Regions from separate parts of the Dermacoccus sp. 147Ba genome, predicted to be linked through region 2. Evidence: riboswitches for the same ligand, from Rfam matches in the RefSeq annotation. Region 2 holds a riboswitch; the other holds the start of a gene.
The links. Region 2 has a riboswitch for thiamine pyrophosphate ahead of thiC (phosphomethylpyrimidine synthase ThiC). Riboswitches for the same ligand answer to the same signal wherever they lie in the genome.

Region 1 (14,838 bases), on a different contig from region 2:
TCGAACGATCCGCGAGGCGATGGCTGTCACGCGAGCGGCGTGAAGCCTCCGGAGAAGTTGGGGACAGTTGGGGTACTTGGTGACGGTTGAACGTCACCAAGTACCCCAACTGTCACCATGTGGGCCGGAGCGTGGTGTCAGCCGCGGGCGAAGGCGTCGAAGAGGCGGGCGCCGTCGGCGAGGGCGTCCTCGTCGAGCAGGAACCCCGGGTGGTGCAGGTCGGTCTCCTCGCCCTTGCCGGAGTGGACGCCGAAGCGTAGGTAGACGCCGGGCACGGAGTCGAGGTACCAGGAGAAGTCGTCGCCGCCGGAGGACTGCTCCGCTGTGCCGACACCCTCCTCACCGAACACCGAGACGACGGCCGCGCGCGCCCGCTCGGCGCACTCCTCGTCGTTGATGACCGGCGGAGGCCCCTGGGTGTACGTGACCTCAGCCTCCACGCCGAACGTGGCCGCGATCGACGCGACGGACGTCGTGACGAGTTCCTCGCCGATCTCCCACACGTCACGCTTCGCGCTGCGCAGCGTGCCCCACATCTCCACCTTCGCGGGGATGACGTTGACCGCACTGCCGCCGTTGATCGAACCGAACGTCAGCACCGCGCCGGCGCGCGGGTCGACGCGGCGGTCGAGCGCCGCCGTCAGCCCGGTGACGATCTGCGCAGCGGCGAAGATCGTGTCGCCCGTCTCGTGCGGACGGGCCGTGTGACCGCCCGACGACGTCACGGTGATGCCGAAGTTGGCGTTCGAGGAGGTGATGGGGCCGGCGATGACCCCGACCTCGCCGGTGGGACGGTGTGGGTCACAGTGCAACCCCATGAGCTGCGTCAGACCGTCGGTGACGCCCTCCTCGACGCACTTTTTCGCACCGCCGGGCTGTGTCTCCTCGGCCGGCTGGAAGATGAGGCGCACGGGCTGCGGGGGCGGGTCGGCCACGAGCAGCGACGCGGCGCCGAGCAGCATGGCCGTGTGCGCGTCGTGCCCGCACGCGTGGCTGACGCCCTCGTTGGCGCTCGCGAAGTCGAGCCCCGTGTCCTCCGTCATGGGCAGGGCGTCGATGTCGGCGCGCAGCCCCACGACGTCCTTCGACGAGGCTCCGTCGGCGGCGGGAACGTCACACCACAGACCGGTGCCCATGTCGAAGCGGTGAACCTTGAGGCCCATGTCCTCGAGCACTGAGGCGACGTAATCCGTCGTCTCGTGCTCCTCGTACGAACGCTCGGCGTTCTCGTGAAGCCACCGCCGCCACTCGACGACCTGCGCGGCGAGGTCGCCCTCCGGCGCCTTGGAACCTTTGCCTCGACCGAACATCAGCCCAGTACCTCCTCGAGAAATGCGACGACCCGGTCACCGAGGCGGTGCCGGTTGGCTCTCTTGACGAACTCGTGGCCTTCGTCCTCGAACAGGAGCAGGTCGGTGCCCACCCCGTTCGACTCCAGGACGGCGATGGCCTGACGTGTCTCGTTGACGGGCACGTTGGTGTCGTGCGCGCCGTGGACGAAGAGCACGGGAACGATGACCTCTCCCAGCCCGTGGATCGGCGACAACTCCTGCAGCAGTTCGCGCTCCTGGAGGGGGTGGCCGTACTTCGGCAGAGCGGCGACGGCGATCCACGGCTCGGTGTCGCGGTAGAACGTTTCGAGGTCGCTCATGCCGCAGGCTGCGATGGCGCCACGCCACAGCTCGGGGTGACGCACGAGCGTCGCGAGGGTGAGGTAACCGCCGTACGAGCGTCCGCTGACCACCAACTTCTCGGGGTCGGAGATGCCGGTCTTCACGAGGTGGGCGACGGTGTCGGCGACGTCGTCGATGGCTGACAGGCGCGAGTAGCGCTCGTCGGCGTGGCTGAACGCACGCCCCTGGCCGGACGAACCACGCACGTTCGGCGCGACGACGGTGTAGCCCGCGTCGACGGCCTGACGCAGCACGTTGTTGTAGCTCGGCCGCGACTGCCCCTCGGGGCCACCGTGGAAGTAGACCATCGTCGGCGCGGGCTCGTCACCGCAGCGGTAGACCCACGCCGTGAGCTCGAGGCCGTCGCGTGCGGGGTAGCGCACGAGTTCGGGGACGAACGTCGCGCTGCCGGCGTCGACGAGCACGGTGAGGGGACGTGAGTCAGCCTCGTCGGCCTCTGGGTCGGGCGCTGCCGTTTCGCCCTTCGGCTCCGCGCTGTAGCGCGCGAGCGGGCCGGGCGCACCGATGGGTGGTCTCGGATCCTCGGGCGACAGGTTCGCGCCGGGCTCGTCGCCGGTCCACGTGCCGTGCGCGACGTCCCAGAGCACGACGCGCGGTGGGAACTCGGGGCCCTGCACACAGAACGTGAGCAGCCGTCCGTCCGCGGTGAGGGACGGCGAGGTGACGACGACCTTCGGCAAGCGCGGCGCGGGGAGTTCGCGGGGTTCGCCGTAGCGCAGGTCGAGGATCTGGATGCGGCTGCGGCCGTCGTGGTTCCACAGCAGCGTGGCGGTGGACCCGTCACGGCTGACGGAGAACTCGTCGAGATCGGCGTCGGCCCGCGCGGCGAGTTCACGGACGTCGGTGCCGTCGGGGCCGACGCGCACGTCGAGCAGGCGGAAGCGTTCGCCGTGGTGGTCGCTGCGCACGAGGGCTCGCATGACTCCGCTCTCGTGCCCTGCGTCGAGCACGACGCCGGCGTCGGTCGTCGACCCGGGGTCGGGCGGCAGAAGCGGCCACCAGGCGCCCCCGACGTCGACGCGCAGCAACTCGCGGTGGCCACGCGAACCGACGCGGAACAGCGCCACGCCATCGCGGACGTGGACGAGTTCGCCGCCGACCCGCCGGTCGACGACGCGCACGTCCTGGGTGACGGCGGACAGGACGCGACCTTCGGCCAGACCCGAGTCGTCGATGGCGGTGAGGGCGAGTTCGACGCCGTCCCAGCAGACGATCTGCACGGTCGCGTCGGTGAACTCGAACGGGTTGACCGCGCTCTGGTCGTCCGGGTCGGTGGTGAACAGCCAGATCTCCTCGCGCTCACCACCGTCGGGGGCGACCTCGCAGGCGATCCAGTGACCGTCGTGGGAGTACGCGACGTTGCGCACCGGGCCCGGCGTCGGGATGGGCACGGTGCGTTCGGGGCCGGCACCGACGCCGTCGGGTGTGGCGAGCGGACGTTGCACGGCGTGCGGGTAGCCGTCCTCGTCGATGACGACGGCGGCGAGCAGCTTGCCGTCGGGGGACAGGCACGGGTGAAGTGAGTGGCGTACCGACGGCCGGGCGGGCGAGGTCTCGCTCGTTCGGGGGTTGAAGCTCACGACTTGATCCAGGTGTCCTTCCCGCCTCCGCCCGCGGAGACGTTGACGATCATCGTGCCCACCGGAGCGACTCGCGTCATCGCGGTGGGCGCCGTCTGGGCGTTCGTGCGAGAGGGGTCGTCCGGGTCCGGGCGTTGCATGACGAAGGCTCGCAGATCGACGTGACTGGGCGCGAATGCTCCGTCGGAGAGCGTCGGCAGTGTGGAGAGCGGGATGATGTCCTGCGCGACGAACCGCGCCGGCGTCTCTCGGATTTCGCTGCGTCGCTCCTCGAGTTCGTCCTCGGAGCACTCGGGACCGACGGTGATGCCGGTGCCGCCGTAGCCGTCGATGGGCTTGACGACGAGCTCGTCGAGCCGGTCGAGGACCTCCTCGCGCTGCTTCTCGTCGGAGCACAGCAACGTCGGCACCTGGCCGATGAGGGGTTCCTCGCCGAGGTAGAAATCGATCATGTAGGGCACGAGTGCGTAGACGGCCTTGTCGTCGGCGAGACCGTTGCCGGGGGCGTTGATGATGGTGACGGCACCGGCAGCCATGACGTCGCGCAGTGTCTCGCCGAGCTTGCGCCCGTCGGCGCCCTCGGAGCCGAACAGTTCCTCCTCGCCCATCCGCGGGTTGAGGAGGTGGACGCGGTGGCGATCGTCACCGTCGAGGCGGTAGAGGATGCCGTCGTCGACGAGCAGTTTGTCGGCGGTGACGAGGGCCGCGCCGATTTCGCCACTGACGAGGTTCTGCTCGTACCACGTGGTGTCGGTTTCACCGGGGGAGACCATGCACAGGCCGAGTTCGTCGTCGGCGTCTGCGCCCTCGACGAGAGCTGCTGCCGCGAGGAAGGCTTCGCGCAGGATGGGGTAGGCCTCGCGGGGGTGACGCAGTTTGCCGGGCGTGGGCAGGATCTCGGCGAAGTGGTCTTCGAGGATGCGCCGGTTGATGTGGCTCATGCCGAGCCCGCCGGGCATCCGCAGGTTGTCCTCCAGGACGATCCACTCGCCGGCGGAGGGGGAGACGAGGTCGAGCCCGCACAGGCCGGCGCGGACGAACCCTTCGGGCACCTTGTGGCCGTCCTTGGAGTAGCCGGGCGCGCGGCGCAGGACCTCGCGGTCGATGCGGCCGGCTTTGAGGATTTCGCCCGGGCCGTAGACGTCACGCAGGAACAGCTCGTGCGCGCGCACGCGCTGTTCGAGGCCGGCGCTGATCTCGGCCCAGCGTTCGGCGGTGATGATGCGGGGCGCGATGTCGATGGGGTAGGGGCGGTTGCCGTCCTTGGAGTTGATCGTGACGCCCAGTTCTTCGAGGTCATCGGCGGTTTCCCGGAGGCGCGCGGTGAGGCGTTCGGGGCCGAGGGCTTCGATGCGGCTGAGGACGGTGCAGTAGTCGGGCCGCATCTTGGCGTCGGCGGTGACGGATTCGTCGTGCACGCCCTTGGTGGCGGGGATGTAGTCGCGGTACGCGGAGAACGCGCCGGGAACGCCCTCGTGGGGGCCGCTGTTGGTGGGGTTTTCACCCGCGGACGTCGTCGTCATGCGATGACGCTACAGCGCGTCGCGGTGCAGCGGAAGGAACGCGAAAACTCCCGTCATGACGCGTCGTAACACTTCACCCCAAAGGGGGAGAAAAGACTCGCGGCATAAGCGCCGGGTACGGCAACGGGGCCGCAACACTCCTCGAGTGCGCGACCCCGTCACGCAGGGAAACGATCAACCCGGCGGGTATGAAGAGCCGGGTACGGCAACGGGGCCGCAACACTCCTTGAGTGCGCGACCCCGCTGGAAGCGGACTCCCCCGAGTGCTGTCGCACCGAGCGTGGCGGCCTCGCAGGCTCGGCCGCCACGCTCGGTGCGACAGCACGAAGGGAATCACTTCATGACGACGACAGGCGCCTGGCTCTTGCCCTTCTTGGCTTCCTTGGCCTCTTCCTCGGCGCGCTTGACGAGCGCCTGCGGCGGGTGGCCGGCGGACTTGGTGTAGTAGTCGGCTGCGCGACGCTCGGCGTACATCTTGGCGGCGGCGAGGGCGCCGGTGGAGATGGCGGCGTAGATGGCGGCTTCTAGGATGCCGGCGTTCGGGTCCTTGGCGCTGCGCGGGCTCTTGCCGGTGGCGGCCTTCCAGCCCTTGGTCGCGACGGTGGTGGCTGCCTTGCTGGCGACGATTCCGGCGCCGAGGCTGAGTACCTTCCAGACGAGGTTGCCCATGTTGTCTCCCCTTCCAAGGGTGGTCAATGTCTTGTGCCCATATTCGCAGGCGGTGTTGTGTGTTCGCCAGTCGTGCGGGCCGATTGGTCGACGTGTAATGTCGCCTGCGAACGACAGGGGAGCGCACGTTGCGCTGAGATCGTGCCGAGGTAGGGCACTAAACCCTCGAACCTGAACCGGTTAGCACCGGCGGAGGAAGTCGAGACTCACCCGTTCGTGCGCGGCTCGTGCCGCTTGCGGACGTGGTCCCTCACTCGAGGTGAGGAGGACGTCGTGATGAGCAAGTTCCACGTGACCGAGCGGACGGGTGGTTCCCACCCCGTGCCGACGACGGTGGCTGCGCTGGTGGCCGGTGTTGCGGTGTTGGCGACGTCGGCGTGCAGCGTCAGTGACACGAAGACGAAGTCGTCGGCGTCAGCGTCGGATGCGAAGAGCAAGACGGTGACGCTCGTGACGCACGAGTCCTGGGCACCCGACAAAGCCGTCATGGACGAGTTCGCGAAGCAGACCGGCTACACCGTGAAGGTGTCGAAGTCGGGCGATGCGGGCACCCTGGCCAACAAGTTGGTGCTCGCGAAGAACAACCCGACGGGCGACGTCGTCTTCGGCATCGACAACACGTTTGCTTCGAGGGTGACGAAGGAGGGCGTGCTCGAGCCGTACACGTCGAAGGCTGCTGCCGGGTCGACGTCGACGTACGACCTGCCGGACGGCCAGGGCAAGGGCGTGCTGTCGCCCATCGACACGGCGTCGGTGTGCGTCAACGTCGACGACGCGTGGTTCACGAAGAACAACAAGAAGAAGCCGGCGGGCCTCGACGACCTGACGAAGCCGGAGTACAAGAACCTCATGGTGGCGCCGGGTGCCTCGTCGAGTTCGCCCGGCATGGCGTTCTTCCTCGCGACGGTCGGCAAGTACGGCGAGAACGGCTGGAAGCCGTACTGGACGAAGCTCATGAGCAACGGCCTCAAGCTGACGTCGGGCTGGAGCGACGCCTGGAACGTCGACTACACCGCCGGTGAGGGCAAGGGCAGCCGCCCGATCGTCGTCAGCTACGACAGTTCGCCGGCGTTCACGGTGGACGGTGCGGGCAAGTCGACGACGTCGGCGCTCGGCAACACGTGCTTCCGCTCGAACGAGTACGCGGGCGTCATCAAGGGCGCGAAGAACCCCGAGGGCGCCAAGGCGTTCATCGACTTCATGAACGGCAAGAGCTTCCAGAAGTCGCTGCCGAACTCGATGTACGTCTTCCCGGTCGACTCCTCCGTCGAGCTTCCGCCTGAGTGGGCGAAGACGGTGAAGCCCGCCGAGAAGACGATCGACGTCTCGCCGGCGCAGATCGACGAGAAGCGTCAGACGTGGCTGACGCAGTGGAAGGACGTCACGTCGAAGTGAGCCGTGACGGCGTGGCTGCGCCGGCAGCACGAGCACGCGCGGGAACCTCGTCCCTCCCGCGCGTGCTCGTGCTCGCGTTGCTCGCCGCGGTGCCGCTCGTCTTCCTCGGCATCTTCTTCGCGTGGCCGGTTCTCGCGATGGCGGTGCGCGGCGTCACGGGCGACGGTGGGGGCGTTGACCTCGCGGGTGCCTGGGACGTCGTCACCCGCCCGCGCACCCTGCGCGTGCTGTGGTTCACGCTGTGGATGGCGGCGCTCGCGACGCTCTGCTCGGTGGCGCTCGGGCTGCCCGTCGCGCACGTGCTCTACCGCCTGCGGGTGCCGTTGGCGGGGCTGTGGCGCGCCCTCGTCGTCCTGCCGTTCGTGTTGCCGACGGTCGTCGTCGGCGTGGCGTTCCGCTCGCTGTTCGCCCCCGGCGGGCCGCTCGCGGCGCTGGGGTGGGACGGAACGTGGCAGCCGGTGCTGCTCGCGATGGTGTTCTTCAACATCTCCGTCGTCGTGCGCACGGTCGGGCCGTTGTGGGCCTCCCTCGACCCGCGCACCGCGCAGGCGGCAGCCGGCCTCGGAGCATCGCCCGCCCAGGTCTTCCGGACGGTGACGTGGCCGGCGTTGCGTCCCGCCGTCGTCAGTGCCGCGACGGTCGTGTTCCTCTTCTGTTCGACGGCGTTCGGCATCGTGCTCATGCTCGGCGGGCTGCGTTACGCGACGCTCGAGACCGAGATCTACTCGCTCACGGTCGAGTTCCTCGACCTGCGCGCCGCCGCGGTGCTCTCGACCGTGCAGTTCGTCCTCGTCGCGCTGTTGCTGCTCGGCGCTGAGCGGGCCCGCTCGGGTCTGCGGCGCAGTGATTCCGTTGTGCGCCGCGGCGTCGCGGTGGCCGACGAGCCGCGCCGAGTCACCCGATCCGACGCCCCGGCGCTCGCTGCCACCCTCTTCGCCTTGGCTCTCGTCGTCACACCTCTCTTCACCCTCGTCCTGCGCTCGCTGCGTGACGGCGACGGCTGGTCCCTCGTGCACTACCGCGCGCTCGGCGGAGAACTGGCCGCCCTGGCCGCCCTCTCGGTTTCGTGGCGCATCGCCCTCGACGCGGCACTGCTCGCGCTCGCGCTCGGCGTCATGGTGTCGGTCGTCGTCTCGTGGCGGGCTCGCACGCCGCGCGGCCGCCGCGTCATTGCGGGCCTCGACGCTGCGTTCATGCTGCCGCTCGGCGTCTCGGCCGTGACGGTCGGCTTCGGTTTCCTTCTCACCCTCGACCGTCCGCCGCTCGATCTGCGCAGCTCGCCGATCCTCATCCCGATCGCGCAGGCCACCGTCGCGCTGCCGCTCGTCGTGCGCGCGCTCGTACCCGTGCTGCGCTCGCTCGACCCGAGGTCGCGTGAAGCCGCGGCCGCCCTCGGCGCGAGCCCGTTGCGCGCCTGGATGACGGCCGACCTGCCACACCTGTGGCGTCCCTTCGTCGCCGCGGCGGGGTTCGCCCTCGCCGTGTCGCTCGGCGAGTTCGGGGCGACGGCGTTTCTCGCCCAGCCCGAGTCGCCGACGCTGCCCGTTCTCATCTATCAACTGCTCGGCCGCCCCGGCGCGGGCAACTTCGGGGCAGCGATGGCGGCTTCCGTGTTGCTCGCGACGGTGACGGCCCTCGTCATGGCTGCCGTGGAACGCATCGGCGGCAGCGCCGCGGGAAGGATGGACGGATGACGCAGCCCCAGGATCGGGAGGACGCCGGAGGCCTCGAGGTGACGGACGCCCGCGTCACCTTCGCCGGCAACGCCACACCGGCACTCGACGACGTCTCCCTCACGCTGCCGCGCGGGCGCGTGCTCGCCGTGCTCGGCCCGAGTGGCTGCGGCAAGTCGACGCTCCTGCGCGCCGTCGCCGGTCTGCAGGCGCTCGAGGCCGGGCGCATCGCCTTCGCCGGCACCGACGTGACACGCGTGCCCACCCACAAGCGCGACTTCGCGCTCATGTTCCAGGACGGGCAACTCTTCGGCCACCTCGACGTGGCAGGCAACGTGGCGTACGCGTTGGCGCGACGGGGCGCACCGGCCGCCGAGCGTGATGCCCGCGTGGCCGAACTGCTCGACCTCGTGGGGCTCTCGGGGCTCGAATCACGCCGTCCGGCAACGCTTTCGGGCGGCCAGCAGCAGCGGGTTGCGCTCGCGCGGGCGCTCGCCGCGCGCCCCCGGCTGCTCCTGCTCGACGAGCCGCTGTCGGCTCTCGACCGCTCGCTGCGCGAACGCCTGGCGGGCGATCTGCGCTCCGTTCTGCTCGCCGAGGGTGCGACGGCCCTCTTCGTCACACACGATCACGACGAAGCGCTCACGGTCGCGGACGACATGGCGATCATGCGCGACGGTCGCATCGTTCAGCACGGCTCGACGCGCAAGGTCTGGGCTCACCCGGTGGACGAGGAGACCGCTGACTTCCTCGGGTTCACCACGCACCTCACCCCGGACGAGGCACAGCGACTCGGCCTCGAACGCGCTGCCTGGGCGCTGCGGCGCGGTGGCCTGCGGGTCGTCGGGGTCGATGTTCCCGGTGCTCTGGCCGGAAGGGTCGTGCGCGTGTCGGCGTCGGGCGAGGCGACGCACGTCAGCGTCACCCTCGACGCGCTGCCGGGACGCGAACTGGAGGCGATCGCCTATCCGAGCGATGACGCGCCGACTGCCGCGACGCTCGACGAGGGCGCGCGTGTCGGAGTCCGCGTCAGTTCCTCGGGGGCGGTGCGCTTCGGCTGAGCGCGCACGAGCGGCGAACCTTCGGGCGCCGTCCACGCGCCGCGGGCGACGAGCACCTCACGCAGCAGGTCCGGTCGGTCGGTGATGACGGAGTCGACGCCCGCGTCGAGGTAGCGGGTCATCTGGGCGCTGTCGTTGACGGTCCACGTCACGAGGCGAAGCCCGGCGTCGTGCGTCATGTCGACCAGGCGTGCGGCGGCTCGCGCATCCGCCATCCACGGGATGCCGCCCAGCCGGGTGGCGATGTGGGCGGCGAACGCGCCGTGAAGCACGCGCCGCGGGGCTCGGGTGCCCGTCTTCGCTGCACCCATGAGCGTCAACAGGCCGCGCCAGCCGAGCGAACGCGCGCAGCCGGTCGTCTCGGCGACATCGCGCAGCCAGGTGTCTCGGCCGTCGGCGACGCAGACGCGCTCGGCACTGCGCGTGCGGCGCACGGCGTCGACGAGTGGGGCCGCTGCGCGCACCGTCTTGAGATCGATGAGGAAACTCGCATCGGGAAAGGCGTCGAGCAGGGTGTCGAGGCGCAGGATCGGCTCACCGCCAACCCGGACGGCGCGCAGTTCCTCCCACGTGAGATCTCGCACACGCGCGTCGATCCCGGCCGTTCGCGCGAGCGTCGCGTCGTGAAAGGCGAGCGCAACACCGTCCTTCGTCACCTGGACATCGGTCTCGAGCAGGCGCAGGCCGAGGGCGTGCGACATCTCGAACGCGGCGAGGGTGTTCTCGGGCGCGAGGCCGGCGCCGCCCCGGTGGGCGACCGCGATGTCGGTGAGGCTCACGTGCTCACCGTCGCCGACGCCGTCAGCGACACGCCAGGGGCTTCACCGAGAGTTCGCCGGACGTTGCGCGACCCTTCCGCGCGATGCAACGTGCCCTCCGACCGCAGGGGCCGGAGGGCACGTGGGGAGAGCGACGGATCAGCTGCGCTCGGGGTAGCGCGAGTGCTCCGGGAAGTTGCCGTAGAGCATCTCGCCCTCGGGCCCCTCGGTCACGGCCTGCACGAGCAGTTCGCCGCCGACGAAGCAGCCGAGCCACGAGGCGCCGTACCCACCGAACGGCTCGGCCTTGTCGCCGCGCGAGCGGGGCTTGTTGATGCCGACCTTGAACGCCTGCAGTTCGCGCGCGAGGCGTCGTGCGAGCACCTCGTCGTCACAGGCCAGGCTCGCCACGAGCGCACCGTTCGACGCGTTCATCTGGGCGAGCAGCTCGGCCTCGGTGTCGACGACGACGATCGTGTCGATCGGGCCGAACGGCTCGGCGTGCATGAGCGAGCTGGCCGTTGCGGGCGACAGCAGCGTCGTCGGGGCGACGTAGGCCGAGGTGTCCTGGCCCTCGAGGAAGCGCCCGCGCGCTTCGACGTCGGCACGGTAGATCGGCACGGCGCCGCGGTGCATCGCGTCGTCGACCTGCTCGCTCAGCTCGCGGGCCTTGGAGGCGCTGATCATCGGGCCGAAGTCGAGTTCCGGCAGATCGTCGTCGTCGTTCTCGACGGCCAGCGGGTGGCCGAACTTCAGCTCCGACACGATGGGCAGGTAGGTCTCGAGGAACTTGTCGACCAGCTCGCGTTGCACGACGTAACGCGGGTACGCGGTGCACCGCTGCTTGCCGTACTCGAAGCCCTTCTTGAGGTGGGCGGCCAGGCCCTCCCAGTCGGAGAAGTTCCAGATGCCCCAGGCGTTGAGGCCCTCCTGCTCGAGCATGTGGCGCTTGCCGGTGTCGACGAGCTGCGCGGCGATCTTGCCGCCGTTCGAGCGCCCACCGACGAAGGCCATGGCCCCGATCTCGGGTGAGCGCACGAGCACCTCGGAGAGGTTGGCGCCGCTGCCGGAGATGAGCGTCGCGGGCAGTCCCTCGCGCGCCATCATCGCGTGCGCGAGCGTCAGGCAGGTCGCGCCGCCCTGTGAGGGCGTCTTCGCGATGACGGCGTTGCCCGCGAGCATCTGCACGAGCTCGGAGTGCACGAGCACCGACATCGGGTAGTTCCAGCTCGCGATGTTGCTCACCGGCCCCTCGAGCGGGCGGCGGCCGTCCATCATCGAGTCGATCTCCTCGACGTACCAGCGCACGCCGTCGAGGGCGCGGTCGACATCGGCGCAGGCCAGGCGCCACGGCTTGCCGATCTCCCAGGCGAGCAGCAGCGCGAGGTCGTCGCGCACCTCGGTCATCGCCTCGACGGCGGCGAGGACGCGCTTCTTGCGCTCGGCCAGCGGAACGTTCTGCCACTCGCGGTGCTGTTGCGTCGCGGCGTGGACTGCGGCCTGAGCCTCCTCGACGGAGAGCTTCGGCAGGTTGATGAGCGAGCTGCCGTCGACGGGGCTCGTCAGCATCTCGTCGGTGCCGTTGGAGAGCCACTCACCACCGACGAGGTTCTTGAGGCGGCCTTCGCCGAAGGCCTCCGGGGCGGCGGTGGCGGCGCGGTCGAGGACCGAACTCCACTCGGTGCCCGGCTTGACGTGCAGGGCGTTGGGCAGGGCTGCGAGCGCTGTGTCGTGCTCGGCGGGCAGGGCAGTCATGGGGACTCCTCACGCGTGAAGGGTGCGCAGGACGGCCACTCGAGCGAGTCACGAAACACGTGATCCGGGTACGCGTGAGCGGCCATCAATTGGGGTTAATCGAACGCCGGGATCGCGGTGGGCGATAAGGGCGGACATCCCGACGAAGGCGGGATGCTCGTCGATCTCCTGGCCAAGTGGGTGCATGACGTTCCGGAGCAATGTCGACGAAGTCGTGCCGGGCGCCTCGAAACGTGGGAGGCGTCGTGCACGGCCTGTGCTTTGCAGTGCCACGACTGTAGCGAGCCGATTCGATTCTGTGTGCCGAATCGCGACAATTGGCGTTGTCGGGCCGATGATGCTGGGGCGGGTCGCCGCAGCAGATCAGCCCTTGAATCAGCCCTTGCTCGGCATCTCGCGCACGGTGAGGCTCTGCGCGATGCGCCCGACGGGGCCGTGGATGTCGTGCAGCGTCGTCATCGTCACGCCGAGGCCGCTCTCGCCCATGGCAACCGTCGTGTCGAAGCCGGTGGCCGTCGGGTCGGGCCGGCGGAAGAGGTGGACGGTGAGGTCGACGTTCGGGAACATCCACTCGCGCGGGTCGACTCGGACGGCAATGCCGTTCGCGCCGTCGATGACGCACAGGAAATGCGTCGTGGGGCTGATCTCCTCGCCGAGGACGCTCGGCAGGTCGGTGCGCAGCCACGTGCGGTTGCGGCCCGGCACGTAGCCGGGAGGTGCGTCGAAGCGCTCGACGGAACGGATGAAGCCGCCGGGCCACATCTGCCCCATGTCGACGCGCTTGCACTCATTCATGGGAGGCAGCGGTTCGAGGTCGGCGCCGGCGACCGGCGAGGAATCTTGAACCGACAGGCGCCACGCGCGCGCCACGATGATGAGGCGCCCGTCGACACTGAACTCGGCCTCGACGAGTTCGATCGTGCGGCCGGGGCGGATCGTGCGCACGCGCACGTGGGTGGGACGCAACGGGATGAAGCCGTAGACGTCGAACGTCACCTTCGCTAGCTGCATCCCCTCACGCGGCTCGTGACGCTCGATCTCGTGCACGATGAGCCCGGCCGACGCCGCGAGGTGCTGCTCGGCCTCGTTCCACGCACCCTGGACGTGGATCGTCGGCTCGAACAGCCGCCCACCGTCGTGCTCGCCCAGCGGGACGAAGTACGCGTCGACGTCCTCGCGGGGCGTGAACTCGGCGGTTTCGGGGGAGGTGCTCGCAGCCATGCTCACACCCTAACGGCCCCCGACGTGGCGCAGACCACGCCCCCGGTTCGGCCTCGAACACGCACGAAGCGCGGGTGAGAGGACGCATCCTCTCACCCGCGCTTCACGCGGTGCTCACCTCAGGCGACCCCGAGGTAGGCCTCCTTGATGGCCGGGTCGGCCTTGAGCTCCCGGCCCGTACCGGCCCGCGTGATCGAACCCGTCTCGAGCACGAACGCGCGGTGCGAACGGCTCAGCGCCTGGTTGGCGTTCTGCTCCACGAGCAGAATCGTCGTGCCCTGCGCGTTGATCTCCTTGATGATCTTGAAGATCTGACGGATGTACTGCGGCGCGAGACCCATCGAGGGCTCGTCGAGCAGGAGCAGCTTCGGGCGTGCCATGAGCGCACGCGCGATGGCCACCATCTGCTGCTCGCCACCGGACATCGTGCCGCCGAACTGGCTCTCGCGCTCCTTGAGGCGCGGGAAGAGCTCGAAGACGCGGTCGTAGTCCTCGTCGATGCCGGCCTTGTCCTTACGGCCGAAGGCGCCCATGCCGAGGTTCTCGCGCACCGTCATGCCGGGGAAGACACCGCGACCTTCCGGCGCCTGGCAGATGCCGAGGCCCGGACGCAGGTGCGGCTTCACCTTCGTGATGTCCTCACCCTGGAACATGATGTTGCCCGACGACGGCGACAGCAGACCGGAGATGGTCTTCATCGTCGTCGTCTTGCCCGCACCGTTCGCGCCGATGAGGGAGACGACCTCGCCCTCCTCGACGGTGAACGTCAGGCCGTGCAGTGCCTGGATGCGTCCGTAGTGCACCGAGACATCGTTCAGCTCAAGCAAGCTCATCGTCGTCGTCCTCCTCGTCCTCGCCCAGGTAGGCGGTGATGACCCTCGGGTCACTCGTGACCTCGGCCGGTGTGCCGTCCGCGATCTTGCGCCCGAACTCGAGCACGACGATGCGGTCGGTGACGCCGGTGACGAGCTTCATGTCGTGCTCGATGAGCAGGACGGTGTACCCGTCGGCGCGGATGGTGCGGATCAACTCCATGAGCTGTTCCTTCTCCGCCGGGTTGAAGCCGGCCGCCGGCTCGTCGAGGCACAGCAGCTTCGGCTCAGTGGCGAGGGCTCGAGCGATCTCGAGACGACGCTGGTAGCCGTAGGGCAGGTGCTTCGCGAGACGCTCGGCCGAGTCGGAGATGCCGACGAACTCGAGGAGCGCTGCGGCGTGGTCGACCGCGTCCTTCTCCTCGCGGAAGTGACGCGGCGAGCGGATGAGCGCACCGGGCACCGAGGTGCGGTGACGCGCGTCGAGCCCGACGACCACGTTCTCGAGCGCCGTCATCTCACCGAACAGACGGATGTTCTGGAAGGTTCGGGCGATACCGGCGCGGGTGATCTTGTGCTTGGCCAACCCGTTGAGGCGCGTGTCCTCGAGGATGACGTCGCCGCTCGTCGGCTTGTAGACACCCGTCATCGCGTTGAAGCAGGTTGTCTTGCCGGCACCGTTGGGCCCGATGAGGCC
Region 2 (14,838 bases):
TCTGGGTGACGAGGTGGTCGACGGCGTCCAGGGCCGCACCGGACACGTCGTTCCACCCCTGGAACGCGACGATGACGGTGGGCGCGGTCTCGGTGACGAGTTCGAAGTGACGACGCACTGCGGGCACCCCTTCGGGTCGAAAGATCGGCAAGCGTTCCAGTATGCGGCCACGAGGCTGCGCGCACCAAGGCCGGTACCTCGCTCCCGCTTAGCATGTGGCGTTCAGACCATCTTCGGTGAAGGGACGTCACGTGAGCAGCCGCTCCAAGACAACGACCGACCAGGACGAGTTCGTCACGACCAGCACGGATCGCACGGACGAACTCAGGCGCCTCCTGAGCGATCGCCTCCTCATCATGGACGGCGCCATGGGAACGATGATCCAGCGCGCCGGGCTCACCGAAGCCGACTACCGCGGCGAGCGTTTCGCCGACTACCCGAGCGACCTGCGGGGCAACAACGACCTGCTCTCGCTCACCGCGCCCGACGTCATCGAGGGAATCCACCGCGAGTACCTCGAAGCCGGCGCCGACATCGTCGAGACGAACACCTTCAACGCCCAGCGCATCTCGCTCGCCGACTACGACATGAGCGACCTCGCGTACGAGCTCAACGTCGCCTCGGCGAAACTCGCGCGCAACGCCGCCGATGCCGTCGCCACCGACGAGCGTCCCCGCTTCGTGGCCGGCGCCATCGGCCCGACGAACCGCACCGCGTCCATCTCGCCGGACGTCAACGACCCGGGCAAGCGCAACATCTCCTTCGACGAGCTCGTCTCGGCCTATCTCGAGCAGGCCGAAGGCCTGGCCGACGGCGGCGTCGACATCATGCTCGTCGAGACGATCTTCGACACCCTCAACGCCAAGGCGGCTCTGTTCGCACTCGACGTCCTGTTCGAGCAGCGCGGCCGCCGTTGGCCCATCGTCATCTCGGGCACGATCACCGACGCCTCGGGACGTACGCTGTCGGGCCAGACGAGCGAGGCGTTCTGGAACTCGGTGCGCCACAGCAAGCCGCTGGCCGTCGGCCTCAACTGTGCACTCGGCGCGGACGAGATGCGACCGTACGTCGCCGAGATCTCCCGCATCGCAGACTGTTTCGTTTCCTGCTACCCGAACGCGGGGCTGCCGAACGCCTTCGGTGAGTACGACGAGACGCCCGACGCGATGGCGGGGGTCGTCACGACGTTCGCCACCGACCGACTCGTCAACATCGTCGGTGGATGCTGCGGCACGACCCCGGACCACATCGCGGCCATCGCGGAAATGATCGAGAAGCTGCCGCCACGTCCGGTGCCCGAGATCGGTTCCGCTCTAAGGCTTTCCGGCCTCGAGCCCTTCACCGTCGACGACGACTCGCTCTTCGTCAACGTCGGTGAGCGCACGAACATCACCGGTTCGGCTCGCTTCCGCAAGCTCATCAAGGACGGCGATTACCCCACCGCCTTGTCTGTGGCTCGTCAGCAGGTCGAGAACGGCGCTCAGATCATCGACATCAACATGGACGAGGGGATGATCGACGGCATCGAGGCGATGGACCGCTTCTGCAAGCTCATCGCGTCCGAACCCGACATCAGCCGCGTTCCGGTCATGGTCGACTCCTCGAAGTGGGACGTCATCGAAGCCGGACTCAAGTGCATCCAGGGCAAGTCGATCGTCAACTCCATCTCGATGAAGGAGGGCGTCGAGCCGTTCGTCGAGCAGGCGCGGCTCGTCAAGCGCTACGGCGCTGCGGCCGTCGTCATGGCCTTCGACGAGGACGGCCAGGCCGACACTCTCGAGCGGCGCAAGGACATCTGCCGACGCGCCTACGACATCCTCACCGGCCCCGAGGTGGGCCTGCCGGCCGAGGACATCATCTTCGACCCCAACATCTTCGCCATCGGTACGGGTATCGAGGAGCACGCCAACTACGGCGTGGACTTCATCGAGGCCACCCGCTGGATCAAGGAGAACCTGCCGGGTGCCCTTGTCTCCGGCGGCGTCTCCAACGTGTCGTTCAGCTTCCGCGGCAACAACCCCGTGCGCGAGGCCATCCACGCGGTCTTCCTCTTCCACGCCGTCGCCGCGGGGATGGACATGGGCATCGTCAACGCGGGCGCCCTCGTCGTGTACGACGAGATCGACCCCGAACTGCGCGACCTCGTCGAGGACGTCGTGCTCAACCGTCGACCCGACGCCACGGAGCGCCTCCTCGAGGCCGCCGAGCGCTTCAACACCGGCGAAGCCGTCGCCGAGACGAAGTCCGAGAGGTGGCGCGAGGAGCCGGTGCGCGACCGCATCACGCACGCCCTCGTCAAGGGCATCGACGACTTCATCGAGGACGACACCGAGGAAATGCGCGCGGAGCTCGAGGCCGAGGGAAAGCGCCCGCTCGAGGTGATCGAGGGCCCGCTCATGGATGGCATGGGCGTCGTCGGCGACCTCTTCGGTGCCGGCAAGATGTTCCTGCCCCAGGTCGTGAAGTCGGCCCGGGTCATGAAGAAGGCCGTCGCGTACCTCATCCCCTTCATCGAGGCGGAGAAGGTGAAGAGCGGCACGACGGGCAAGCAGACGAACGGCACGGTCGTGCTCGCGACGGTCAAGGGCGACGTCCACGACATCGGCAAGAACATCGTCGGCGTGGTGTTGCAGTGCAACAACTACGAGGTCATCGACCTCGGCGTCATGGTGGCCGGGCAGAAGATCCTCGACGCTGCCCGTGAGCACGAGGCCGACATCATCGGCCTGTCGGGCCTCATCACGCCCTCGCTCGAGGAGATGGTGAACGTCGCGGGGGAGATGCAGCGGCAGGGCTTCGACCTGCCCCTGCTCGTCGGGGGCGCCACGACGTCGCGCGCACACACCGCCGTCAAGATCGATCAGCGCTACGACCAGCCCGTCGTGTGGGTCAAGGACGCCTCGCGCTCCGTACCGGTCGTTGCCGCGCTCCTGTCGAAGGGCGCCCGTCGCGAGGCGCTCCTCGCGGACGTGACGGCCGACTACGACTCTCTGCGTGCGCGCCACGCGGCCAAGCGTGACGACCGCCCGCTGCTCAGTCTCGATGCGGCTCGGGAGAACCGCCCGATGCTCGACCTCGGTGCTGTGCCCGCAGCGCCGGCACTCGCCGCGGACGGGGCGCCGGTGACACGCACGTTCACCGACTACCCCGTGAGCGAGCTGCGCGAGTACATCGACTGGCAGCCCTTCTTCGCCGCGTGGGAGATGAAGGGTCGCTTCCCGGACATTCTGAGCAACCCCGCCCAGGGTGAGGCAGCACGCAAGCTCTACGACGATGCGCAGGAGATGCTCGACCGCGTCGAGGCCGAGGGCTGGCTCCACCCGGCCGCCGTCATCGGCTTCTGGCCCGCCGCGGGCGACGGCGACGACACCGTCCTGTTCACCGACGCCGAGCGTTCCGACGAGCGTGCTCGTCTGCATCACCTGCGCCAGCAGGGTCAGCACCGCGAGGGCGTGCCGAACCGTTCCCTGGCCGACTTCGTCGCGCCGCAGGGCTCCGGCGTGGACGACTGGGTCGGCGCCTTCGCCGTGACCGCCGGTACCGAGCTTCCGGCTCGGATCGCCGCGTTCAAGGAGGAACTCGACGACTACTCCGCGATCCTGCTCGAGGCCCTGGCCGACCGATTGGCCGAGGCGCTCGCCGAGCGCATGCACGAGCGCGTTCGCACCGAGTTCTGGGGTCACGAGGCAGGGGAGAACCTCTCCAACGAGGACCTCATCGCCGAGCGCTACACCGGCATTCGCCCCGCGCCGGGCTACCCGGCGTGCCCCGAGCACACGGAGAAGGACACCCTCTTCGAGTTGCTCGATGTCACGCGTGAGATCGGTGTCGAACTCACCGAGTCGCGTGCGATGTGGCCGGGAGCGTCGGTGTCCGGGTGGTACTTCGCCCACCCCGAATCGCGCTACTTCGTCGTCGGACGGATCGGGCGCGATCAGGTGGATGACTACGCTGGGCGAAAGGGCTGGTCGGTGAAGGACGCGGAGCGTCATCTCGCCCCCAACCTCAGCTACGACCCGGAAGACTGACCGTGGACCCGACGCCCCACCTCACGCGCCTCGAGCAGCGTGTCACGCACGCCCCGACGAGGCCTCACGGCGTGCTGTGGGACATGGACGGAACACTCATCGACACCGAGCCGTACTGGATGGAGGCCGAGAACGACCTCATCGAGTCGCACGGCGGCACGTGGAGCGACGCCCAGGCGTTCCAACTGGTCGGCAACGCGCTCATCGTCTCGGGGCGCATCATCAAGGAACAGACCGGCATTCCCCTCACGCCGGAGGAGATTGTCGACGCCCTGCTCGAACGTGTCGTCGTCAAGCTGCGTGAGCACGTGCCGTGGCGACCGGGGGCTCGCGAGCTCCTGCTCGCGGCGCGCGACGCGGGTCTACCGTGCGCCCTCGTCACGATGTCGTACGAGTCGTTCGCCCGGGTTCTCGTCGATTCCCTGCCTGCGGGGACGTTCGAAGTCGTCGTCACCGGCGACATGGTCGAACACGGCAAGCCGCACCCGGAGCCGTACCTGCGGGCCGCACACAACCTCGCGCTCGCGCCCGAGCAGTGCGTCGCGATCGAGGATTCGGCGACGGGCGTGCGCTCGGCCGTCGCGGCCGGCGTCCCCACGCTCGCCGTGCCGCATCTCGTCGAGATTCCGCAGCTCGACGGCCTCGTCGTCGTCCCCGACCTCGCCGCCGTCAGCCTCGACGACCTGCCGCGTCTGGCAGAGCGGGCTCGGGCGACGCGCTGACGCTCGAGCCGGCCCGGCAGGCCGTGGCACAGACGAATGTGACCGGAAATCGCAGATGGGTACGCCGTTCGCGCATGTGGACGTAGATCGCAGATGGGGTGGGCACGGACGGAGACAAGAGTCGGTGAGGGGCGGAGTCGCGTTGCTCCACCCCTCACCGTTGCGAACCCGTCAGTCCTGGGGCGTCGGGGTCGCCAGGGCGTGGGCGGTGTCGGGTTCGACGTAGACGCTGCGCCCGAGCTCGACGAACGTCTTCGCCATCTGCTGCATGCCCTCACGGGCCTCGCTCTCGCTGACGACGCGCCGCTGGGCGCCGGCGTCACCGAAGCGGTCGCGCACGTCCTGGCTGATGCGCATCGAGCAGAACTTCGGCCCGCACATCGAACAGAAGTGTGCCGTCTTCGCCGCCTCGGCAGGCAGCGATTCGTCATGGAACTCGCGCGCGGTGTCGGGGTCGAGCGACAGGTTGAACTGGTCGTTCCAACGGAACTCGAAGCGCGCCTTGCTCAACGCGTCGTCCCACGCTCGCGCGCCGGGGTGGCGCTTCGCGACGTCGGCGGCGTGCGCCGCGAGCTTGTACGTGATGACGCCGGTCTTGACGTCATCACGGTTCGGCAGCCCGAGGTGCTCCTTCGGCGTGACGTAGCACAGCATCGCGGTGCCACCCATCGCGATCGTCGTCGCGCCGATGGCGGAAGTGATGTGGTCGTAGCCGGGTGCGACGTCGGTGACGAGCGGGCCGAGCGTGTAGAACGGCGCGCCGTCACACCACTCCTGCTGCAGGCGCACGTTCTCCTCGACGAGGTCGAGCGGCACGTGCCCGGGGCCCTCCACCATGACCTGGACGTCGAACTGCCATGCCCGCTTCGTCAGCTCGGCGAGGGTGCGCAGCTCGGAAAGCTGCGCCTCGTCGTTGGCGTCGGCAGTGCAGCCAGGGCGCAGGCCGTCACCGAGGGAGAAGGCGACGTCGTAGCGGGCGAAGATCTCGCACAGCTCGTCGAAGTGGGTGTAGAGGAAGTTCTCCTCGTGGTGTGCGAGACACCAGCCGGCCATGATCGAGCCGCCGCGGCTGACGATGCCCGTGATGCGCTCGGCCGTCATCGGCACATAGCGCAGCAGTACGCCGGCGTGGATCGTCATGTAGTCGACGCCCTGCTCGCACTGCTCGATGACGGTGTCGCGAAAGATCTCCCACGTCAGCTTGTCGGCCTCACCGTTGACCTTCTCGAGGGCCTGGTAGATCGGCACAGTGCCGATCGGGACGGGGGAGTTGCGGATGATCCACTCACGCGTCGTGTGGATGTCGTCACCGGTCGACAGGTCCATGACGGTGTCGGCGCCCCACGTCGTCGCCCACGTCAGCTTGTCGACCTCCTCGGCGATCGACGACGTCACGGCCGAGTTGCCTATGTTCGCGTTCACCTTGACGAGGAAGCGGCGCCCGATGATCATCGGCTCGCTCTCCGGGTGATTGACGTTGGCCGGGATGATCGCGCGCCCGGCGGCGACCTCGTTGCGCACCAGTTCGACGGCGCAGTTCTCGCGGGCGGCGACGAATCGCATCTCGGGGGTGATCAATCCCCTGCGGGCGTAGTGCATCTGGGTGACGACGGCACCGCCCTTGGAGCGCAGCGGTGCGCGACGTTCGCCGCGCCACTCGCGGCTCGCCTCACCGCGTCGGACGGCCGAGCGGCCGTCGTCGAGCAGGGTGCGTTCCCGACCGGCGTAGGTCTCGACGTCGTCGCGCTCGGCGATCCACTCGGCGCGCAGCGGCGGCAGCCCGACCTCGGGGTCACTGCCCGGGCCGGAGGTGTCGTACAGCTCGACGGGAGCGTTGGCCGCGCCGGTGCCGGGGGAGTTGTCGAGGATGACCTCGGTGTAGGGCACGCGCAGGCCGTCCGCGTCGCGGTACTGCTTCCGGCGAGCGTCCGATCCGTCAGCGGGGGTGGTTGCGCGCGTCTGAACGGGGGCCGACGTCGGCGACGTGGCTGCTCGGTCGGTGGTGGCCGCGAGCTCGCGGGAGTTGAACGTCGTCATGATGGTGCCTCCTTCGGATCGGGCGAAGGCACGGCAAGACCCCACGCAACAGATGTCGACGAACGTCGGCACCGAACGGAGGATGAGCGACCACGAGGTCTCCTTGGCTGCCTGCGCCGGCATGATCCGGGTCAGGTCGGGTAGCGGTCGGAGCAGTATCAGCTCCCTCTCAGCCCTGTTCTCAGGACTCCCACGAAGGACGCTTCCGACTATGGCACATCCCGGCAGACGAACGTGACGAAGGGGTCCGTCAGGTTCATGACGAACCTGACGGACCCCTTCCGGTCACGAGTCGTGCTCAGCCGCGCAACATCTCTTCCATCGTCGGCACCGCGACGAACGGATCGCGCGCCCGATTGCGCGTATCGGCAAGCGTACGAAACGATTTCGACGATGTTCTCGGCGCTTCTTCAACCTTGGACGAGCGCGCCTCAGAACTGCCGTTCACCGCCACGTCCGCTCCGCCGAGCCCGCGCTCTAGCTGCTGCGTCAACTCATCGGCAGCCTCGCTCGCACGCGCTTCCAGGCCTCGCCCGGCCCAGTCGTCGGGCGAGGCGTAGACGGCCGTCGGCATGACGAGCGCCTTCATGTACGCGAACAGCGGTCGCAGGGCCGTGTCCGTCACAAGCGAGTGTCGGGTGGAACCGCCCGTCGCGCCGACGATGACGGGCACGCCGCTCAGCACGCCGTCTGCAGTCGCGTCCCAGAACGACTTGAACAAGCCCGTGAAGCTCGCCTTGTACGTCGGCGTCACCGCGACCACGGCGTCGGCCGCGCCCAGCACCTCGTACGCGTCCGCGAGCGCCGGGGGAGCGAACCGCGTCAACGACGCCGTCGTGATGTCGTGCGCCAGCGCCCGCAGGTCGATCCGCTGAACGACGACCTCGCCGCCCTGCTCCCGCGCACTCTCGACAACCGCGTCGCACAGCAGCTGGGCGAGACGATGCGTCGACGATTCCTCACTCAGCCCGCCGCTGATCACGGCGAGGCGTGCCGTCCAGTTCGTCATCGTGTTCTCCTTCGTCTCGTTGCTCTGAGTCTGGGCCGAACGTCGCCGCCGGCGTCGCCCGCCGGGCCCGGTTAGCCGAGTTGTCGGCGAACCGGGCTGATGCTCAACGGTCTTCGGCGCGCGTTCCCGTCACATCGTCGACCTTCGGAGCGCGCGGCGCGCCTGTCTCGACGCTGCCCATCTGACCGGCGTCAGCCGAGGGCGTGTCGGTCGCCTGGGCAGCGCGCGCAGCCAGCAGGCTGGCATGCGTCGGGGCGTCAGGTACGCCGGCGGCGCGTCGGACGTCCATCTCGGCGCGCAGCTGCGGCACGACCTTCGTGCCGAGCAGCTCGATCTGGTGCATGACCTCGGCGTGCGGCAACCCGGCGTGGTCGACGAGGAACAGCTGGCGCTGGTAGTCGCCGACGTACTCGCGGAAGCCGAGCGTGCGCTCGATGACCTCGTCGGGGGTACCCACCGTCAGCGGCGTCTGCGTCGTGAAGTCCTCGAGGGAGGCGGCGCCGCCGTAGACCGGGGCGTTGTTGAAGTACGGACGGTAGGTCTCCATCGCCTTCGACTTCGAGTCAGCCATGAACACCTGACCACCTAGACCGACGATGGCGTCCTCCGCGCGACCGTGACCGTAGTGCTCGAAGCGCTCACGGTAGAAGCGCACCATCTGAGCCGCATGCTCCGGCGGCCAGAAGATGTGGTTGTGGAAGAAGCCGTCACCGTAGTAGGCGGCCTGCTCGGCGATCTCGGGGCTGCGGATCGAACCGTGCCAGACGAACGGCGCGACGCCGTCCATCGGACGCGGGGTCGAGGTGAAGCCCTGCAGCGGCGTGCGGAACTTGCCCTCCCACGTCACGTTCTCCTCGCTCCACAGCTTGCGCAGCAGGGCGTAGTTCTCGATGGCCAGCGGGATGCCCTCACGGATGTCCTTGCCGAACCAGGGGTAGACCGGTCCGGTGTTGCCGCGTCCGAGCATGAGGTCGACGCGCCCGTCGGCGAGGTGCTGCGCGTAGGCGTAGTCCTCGGCGATGTGCACCGGGTCCGTCGTCGTGATGAGCGTCGTCGCGGTCGACAGGATGATGTTCTTCGTCACCGCGGCGAGGTTGCCCATGAGGACGGGCGGGCTGGCGGGGGCCACGAAGGGCGGGTTGTGGTGCTGACCGGTGGCGAAGACGTCGAGACCGACCTCGTCGGCGACCTTGGCCATCTCGACGGTGTTCTTAATGCGCCGGTGCTCGCTGACCGTGTGACCCGTCGTCGGGTCCGTCGTGACGTCACCGACCGTGAAGATTCCGAACTGCATGACCCCTCGGGGAAGTAGTTGAAATTGAAACTACCTGTTGAACCGTAACCCTCGGCCGGGTATTCCACGAGGTTTTGTGAAGGGGATCACGAGCACGGCGAAGGAGTCGCGCGGCTCAAGCACTGACCTCGAACTGCGTGCCGCGCCCGGTCATCTTCGGCCCGAACCACCGGGGGTCAGCGAGGAAGCGGCCACCGAACTGGGGGTGGACCTGCGGCCAGAACACGTCGAGCCGGCCGTCGCGCGAATCGGGCGCCACGAGGTGGGTACACGCGAACTGCTCGGGTGCCGTGACGGAGACGAGCCAGACCGCGCCGCCGTTGTGCGTCAGCGTGTCCACGTCGAGACCGGAAACGATCTCGCCCGGGACGCCGTGGGCTGCCGCCACCTCGACGAGGGCGCGGTGGCGCCATCCGAGCGCGTCGTCGTAGCCATCGGCCGCGAGCGCCGCGCGCAACACCTCGTTGAGGTTGACGTCCACGTCGGCTTGGGTGAGGACGTGATGGAGTGCTTCGACACCACAACCGACGGTGCGCCAGGCCTCCCAGTCCGCACCTTGAACCTGATCAGGTTCAGTCACCGTCGACATCCCCCAGGTCGGCAGTCGAGTGCGGGTCGAGGGCGAGCACGCCGGCATTGTCGGGAAGCGGCGGGGGAGTGCCGCCCCAGGCGGGACACAGCGCCTTGTGGTCGCACCAGCCGCAGAGGAACGACTTGCGTGGACGCCAGTCACCCGTCTGCGCGGCGCGCTCGATGGCTTGCCACAGAGCCGTGATTTTGCGCTCGAGAGCCCGCAGGTCGTCCTCGTCGGGCTGGTAGCGCACGAATTGGCTGTTGCCGAGGTAGACGAGCTGGAGCATGAGCGGCATGACGCCTCGAGTTCGCCAGATGACGAGCGCGTAGAACTTCATCTGGAACAGGGCCTTGCCCTCGAAGAGCTCCGACGGTGAGCGCCCCGTCTTGTAGTCGACGACGCGGATTTGCCCGCCGGGTGCTACGTCGAGCCGGTCGATGTACCCACGCAGGGTGAGGCCGTCGAGGTCGGCTTCGACGTAGCGCTCGCGTTCGGCGGGTTCGAGGTGCTGCGGGTTCTCCAGGTCGAACCACTTCTCGACGAGCTTCTCGGCGTCGCGCAACCACGTCGCGAGGTCGTGGGGCGTGCCGCCCGCGAGTTTGGCGAGTTCGGGTTCTTCGGCGAGCATGTCCTCCCACGCGTGCGGGACGAGGGAGAGCGCGTGCTCGAGTGTTCGCTGCGGCGCCTCGACGTCGAAGATGCGCTCGAGCACCGAATGGACGAGCGTGCCGCGCGCCGCGGCCGGGCTCGGCGGCTCGGGTAGCTTGTCGATGACGCGGAAGCGGTAGAGCAGCGGGCACTGCATGAAATCGGACGCTCGTGAGGGGGACAGCGCGGCGACCATTCGGCGAGCCTATCGCGCGTAACTCACACCGCCCGAGCGACGCCGAGCCACGCCGCTTAGGCTTTCCTCATGCCGTCGACGTCCCCGGGTCTCAAGATCGCCACGCTCCGCGGCGTGCCCGTCTACATCGGCCGATCCTGGCCGATCATCGCCCTCGTCATCGTCGCGCTCTTCGGCCCGCAGGTCGCCCGACTGCACCCCGAATGGGGAGCCGGCGCCTACCTGCTCGCGGCCGCGTACGCCGTGCTCCTGCTCGTCAGCGTGCTCGCGCACGAGGCTGCTCACGCCGTCGTCGGCCAGGCCTGTGGTTACCGCGTCAACCGCATCGTCGCCGACCTGTGGGGCGGCCACACGGCCTACGACTCACCCGACGCGACACCCGGGCACTCGGCGCTCGTCGCCGTCGTCGGGCCCCTGACGAACCTCGTCCTCGCCGGCGCCGGATGGTTCGCCCTCACCCAGTCGAGCGGTGACGGCGCGGGCCATCTGCTGCTGCTCGCGTTCACCTTCAGCAACGGCTTCGTCGGGTTGTTCAACCTCCTGCCCGGGCTGCCTCTCGACGGCGGGTTCATCGTCGACGCCCTCGTGTGGAAGGTCACCGGTAGCCGGGCCAAGGGCATGAAGGCCGCGGGCTGGTGCGGCCGAATCGTCGCTGTCGCCGTCGTGCTCTGGGCCCTCGTGCCGGTGCTTCGCGGCGAGGGCTCGACGTGGAACCTCATGTGGTTCGCGCTCATCGCCATGTTCCTGTGGCGAGGTGCCAGCACCGCCGTCACCGTGGGCACGAACCGGGAATTCCTCTCCGGCATCCGAGTGGCCCAGGTGATGCGCCCCGCAGTGTCAGCCGCCGCCGACACGCCCGTCTCGGCGCTCCCCAAGGGGCCGGACCCCGTCGTCCTGCTCGGAGCTTCCAACGAACCCGTCGCCGTCGTCCCGCCCGGCGCTCACGTGCGGGTTCCGCTGGAACAGCGTGACCGGGTGCCGGCCAGTGCGATCGCCGAAGCCATCGTTTCCGGCGCCACCGCCATCGTCGCCGACACCCAGGCTGACATCACCGCCGTCCTGCCGGGTTTCGAGGGCGACACGACGCCGCAGCTCGTCGTCGTCACGCAGCCCGCGCCGGCCGCCGCGCCGCCGCACGGCGAGCAGGTCATCGGCGTCGTCCTGCTCAGCGATCTCGAGCGCGCCCTGCAGGCGCACGCGGGAGCGCAAGGCCGCGACCTGCGTACCACCTAAACTTCTCGGCATGACCGACGCCGATCGCCCGTCCGACCTTCCCGCCGCACCCACGGGAGCCGAGTACCGCCGCGGCCCCTTCCGCGAGGGTGAGCGCATCCAGCTCACCGACCCCAAGGGCCGCATGCACACGATCACGCTGACGCCGGGCAAGCAGTTCCACACCCACCGCGGCTTCGTGCGCCACGACGACCTCATCGGCTCGCCCGACGGCGTCACCATCACGAACACCGCCGGCGTCGAGTACCTCGCCCTGCGTCCTCTGCTGTCCGACTACGTCATGTCGATGCCGCGCGGCGCCGCCGTCGTCTACCCCAAGGACGCCGGCCAGATCGTCACCATGGCCGATGTCTTCCCCGGCGCTCGCGTGGTCGAGGCCGGTGTCGGTTCGGGCGCCCTGTCGATGTCGCTGCTACGTTCGGTCGGCGAGCACGGCCGTGTCTACTCGTTCGAGCGTCGTGAGGACTTCGCCGCCATCGCCGCCGGCAACGCGCGCGAGTTCTTCGGCACCGACCACCCGGCGTGGAGCATCACGATCGGTGACCTCGTCGACATGCTCCCGCAGACCGTGGAGGCCGGCACGATCGACCGCGTCGTGCTCGACATGCTCGCGCCGTGGGAGTGCCTCGAGGTGGCCTACGACGCGCTCGCCCCCGGCGGCGTCCTCATCTGTTACGTGGCCACGGCGACCCAGTTGTCGCGCGTCGCGGAGGCCACCCGCGAGCACGGTGGCTTCACCGAACCGCAGGCATGGGAGAGCCTCGTGCGCGGCTGGCACCTCGAAGGTCTCGCGGTGCGCCCCGAACACCGTATGCACGCCCACACCGGCTTCCTCATCTCCACGCGCCGTCTCGCGGACGGCGTCGAGGCCCCGCTGCGCAAGCGTCGCCCGGCCAAGGGCGCCTACGGCGGGGGCTCTGCCGGAGGCGGCGCCACGGACAACGGCAACCCGCCGCAGACGCCGGACGACGCGTGGACCCCGGACGCCGTCGGCGAGCGCCCCGTCTCCGACAAGAAGATGCGCAAGCTCGTGCGCTCCTTCGAGAACACCCCGACCGCGCAGGCGCTCGCAGCCGAGTCGGGCGCGTCCATCGACGACGAGCCGCGTGACGAGGCCGACGCGACGGACGGCGTCGTCACCGACCAGGACTGACGCGTCCCCGCCGAGGTTCGTCGGCTGACCTCAGCGAAACCCCCGGATGCCGCACGTCGGCGCCGGGGGTTCGCTCTACCCGGCGAGCCCTGCTCGATAGGGTGGGCGAAAAGGCGCGCTCGACGCGCCACCCCGGCTTCGAAGGAGGACGAGCGGCGATGAGCGTCCCGCAGTTCGACCCGAGCGACACGTCAAAGCCCACCGACGCCGACGTGCGTCAGTTGCGCTCCAACCTGTCGACCATCTCTGCGCAGAACGAGCGCCTCGTGCGCACGCTCAAGGACGCCCGCGAGCAGATCTCCTCGATGAAGAGCGAGATCGACCGGCTCGCGCAGCCGCCGAACAACTACGCGACGGTCATCGCCGCCCACGGGGACGGCAGCGCCGACATCTTCTACATGGGCCGCAAGATGCTCGTCTCGTACTCGCCGACCCTCAAGGCCGAGGACCTTCGCCCCGGCCAGGAAGTCATGGTCAACGAGGCCATGAACATCGTGAAGGTGCTCGGATTCGAGAAGGCCGGCGAGATCGTCACGCTCAAGGAGACGCTCGAGGACGGGCGTCTACTCATCGCCACGTCGAACGACGAGGAGCGCGTCGTGCGCACCGCCGGCCCGCTGGCCGAGCTCACGGTGCGCCCCGGCGATGCCCTTCTGTTCGAACCGAAGAGCGGTTTCGTGCTCGAACGCGTGACGAAGGCCGAGGTGGCCGACCTCGCACTCGAAGAGGTGCCGGACATCGACTACACCGACATCGGTGGCCTCGCGGGACAGATCGAGACGATCCGCGACTCCGTCGAGCTGCCGTTCCTGCACTCCGACCTCTACACCGAACACCACCTGCGCCCGCCCAAGGGCGTCCTGCTCTACGGCCCGCCCGGATGCGGCAAGACGCTCATCGCGAAGGCCGTGGCCGCGTCCCTGGCCAAGCAGGTGGCGCAGCGCCAGGGCACGAGCGACCAGGCGAGCTACTTCCTCAACATCAAGGGCCCGGAGCTGCTCAACAAGTACGTCGGTGAGACCGAGCGTCACATCCGCGTGCTGTTCCAGCGCGCCCGCGAGGTGGCGAGCTCGGGTACTCCGGTCGTCGTCTTCTTCGACGAGATGGAGTCGCTGTTCCGCATCCGCGGCGCAGGCGTGAGTTCCGACGTCGAGACGACGATCGTGCCGCAGTTGCTCGCGGAGATCGACGGTGTGGAGAGCTTGGAGAACGTCATCGTCATCGGTGCGAGCAACCGTGAGGACATGATCGACCCGGCCATCCTACGCCCGGGCCGTCTCGACGTGAAGATCCGCATCGAGCGTCCCGACGCCGATGCGGGCCGCGACATCTTCGGCAAGTACCTCACGGCCGCGTTGCCGTTCCACGAGAGCGAACTCGCCAAGCACGACGGTGACGCGGGCGCGACGGCCGAGGCGCTCATCGACGCCGCGGTGGGGGAGTTGTACGCCCGCGACGACGCCCACGCCTATCTCGAGGCCACGTACGCCGACGGCAGCCGCGAGACGCTCTACTTCGCGGACTTCGCCAGCGGCGCGATGATCCAAAACATCGTCGACCGCGCGAAGAAGTTCGCCATCAAGGCGCTCATCACGAACGGCGAGCGCGGCATCACGCGCGAGTTCGTCCTCGCCGCGTGCCATGACGAGTTCCGAGAGAACGAGGACCTGCCGGGCACGAGCAACCCCGACGACTGGGCGCGCATCTCCGGCCGTCGCGGCGAGCGGATCGTCGACATCCGCACCCTCGCCGACAAGAACTGACCGGCGCCTTCCCGGAACGCAGTGAACCTCCCCGACCGTCCGTGGTCGGGGAGGTTCACTGTTGTCGAGCGGCTCAGGCGTGGGCGCGGCGACGCTCGAGGAAAGCGACGGGGGCACGCCAGCCGAGCATGAAGAACCCGTTGAAGACGAGCGAGACGATGACGAACGAGATCGCGGTGCC

Region 1: linked by a shared signal. The riboswitch ahead of EVU97_RS04890 (thiamine ABC transporter substrate binding subunit) and the one ahead of thiC (phosphomethylpyrimidine synthase ThiC) in region 2 are both predicted to bind thiamine pyrophosphate.

What each region holds. Positions count from the first base shown of each region.
Region 1 covers NZ_SEHL01000003.1:83,232-98,069, forward strand. The annotation lists gene EVU97_RS04865 (DUF559 domain-containing protein) at 1-43, shown strand, start outside; gene EVU97_RS04870 (amidohydrolase) at 138-1,310, opposite strand; gene EVU97_RS04875 (alpha/beta fold hydrolase) at 1,310-3,274, opposite strand; gene EVU97_RS04880 (circularly permuted type 2 ATP-grasp protein) at 3,271-4,797, opposite strand; gene EVU97_RS04885 (DUF4235 domain-containing protein) at 5,131-5,466, opposite strand; TPP riboswitch at 5,572-5,681, shown strand; gene EVU97_RS04890 (thiamine ABC transporter substrate binding subunit) at 5,743-6,861, shown strand; gene EVU97_RS04895 (ABC transporter permease) at 6,825-8,555, shown strand; gene EVU97_RS04900 (ABC transporter ATP-binding protein) at 8,552-9,595, shown strand; gene EVU97_RS04905 (glycerophosphodiester phosphodiesterase family protein) at 9,499-10,374, opposite strand; gene EVU97_RS04910 (aldehyde dehydrogenase family protein) at 10,513-12,108, opposite strand; gene EVU97_RS04915 (thioesterase family protein) at 12,484-13,329, opposite strand; gene EVU97_RS04920 (ABC transporter ATP-binding protein) at 13,449-14,162, opposite strand; gene EVU97_RS04925 (ABC transporter ATP-binding protein) at 14,149-14,838, opposite strand, start outside.
Region 2 covers NZ_SEHL01000002.1:254,243-269,080, forward strand. The annotation lists gene EVU97_RS03470 (PAC2 family protein) at 1-151, opposite strand, end outside; gene metH (methionine synthase) at 252-4,028, shown strand; gene EVU97_RS03480 (HAD family hydrolase) at 4,031-4,750, shown strand; gene thiC (phosphomethylpyrimidine synthase ThiC) at 4,922-6,787, opposite strand; TPP riboswitch at 6,877-6,991, opposite strand; gene EVU97_RS03490 (CE1759 family FMN reductase) at 7,086-7,796, opposite strand; gene EVU97_RS03495 (CE1758 family FMN-dependent luciferase-like monooxygenase) at 7,900-9,090, opposite strand; gene EVU97_RS03500 (hypothetical protein) at 9,206-9,670, opposite strand; gene EVU97_RS03505 (PD-(D/E)XK nuclease family protein) at 9,663-10,508, opposite strand; gene EVU97_RS15100 (site-2 protease family protein) at 10,578-11,741, shown strand; gene EVU97_RS03515 (tRNA (adenine-N1)-methyltransferase) at 11,752-12,894, shown strand; gene arc (proteasome ATPase) at 13,053-14,657, shown strand; gene EVU97_RS03525 (DUF3054 domain-containing protein) at 14,731-14,838, opposite strand, start outside.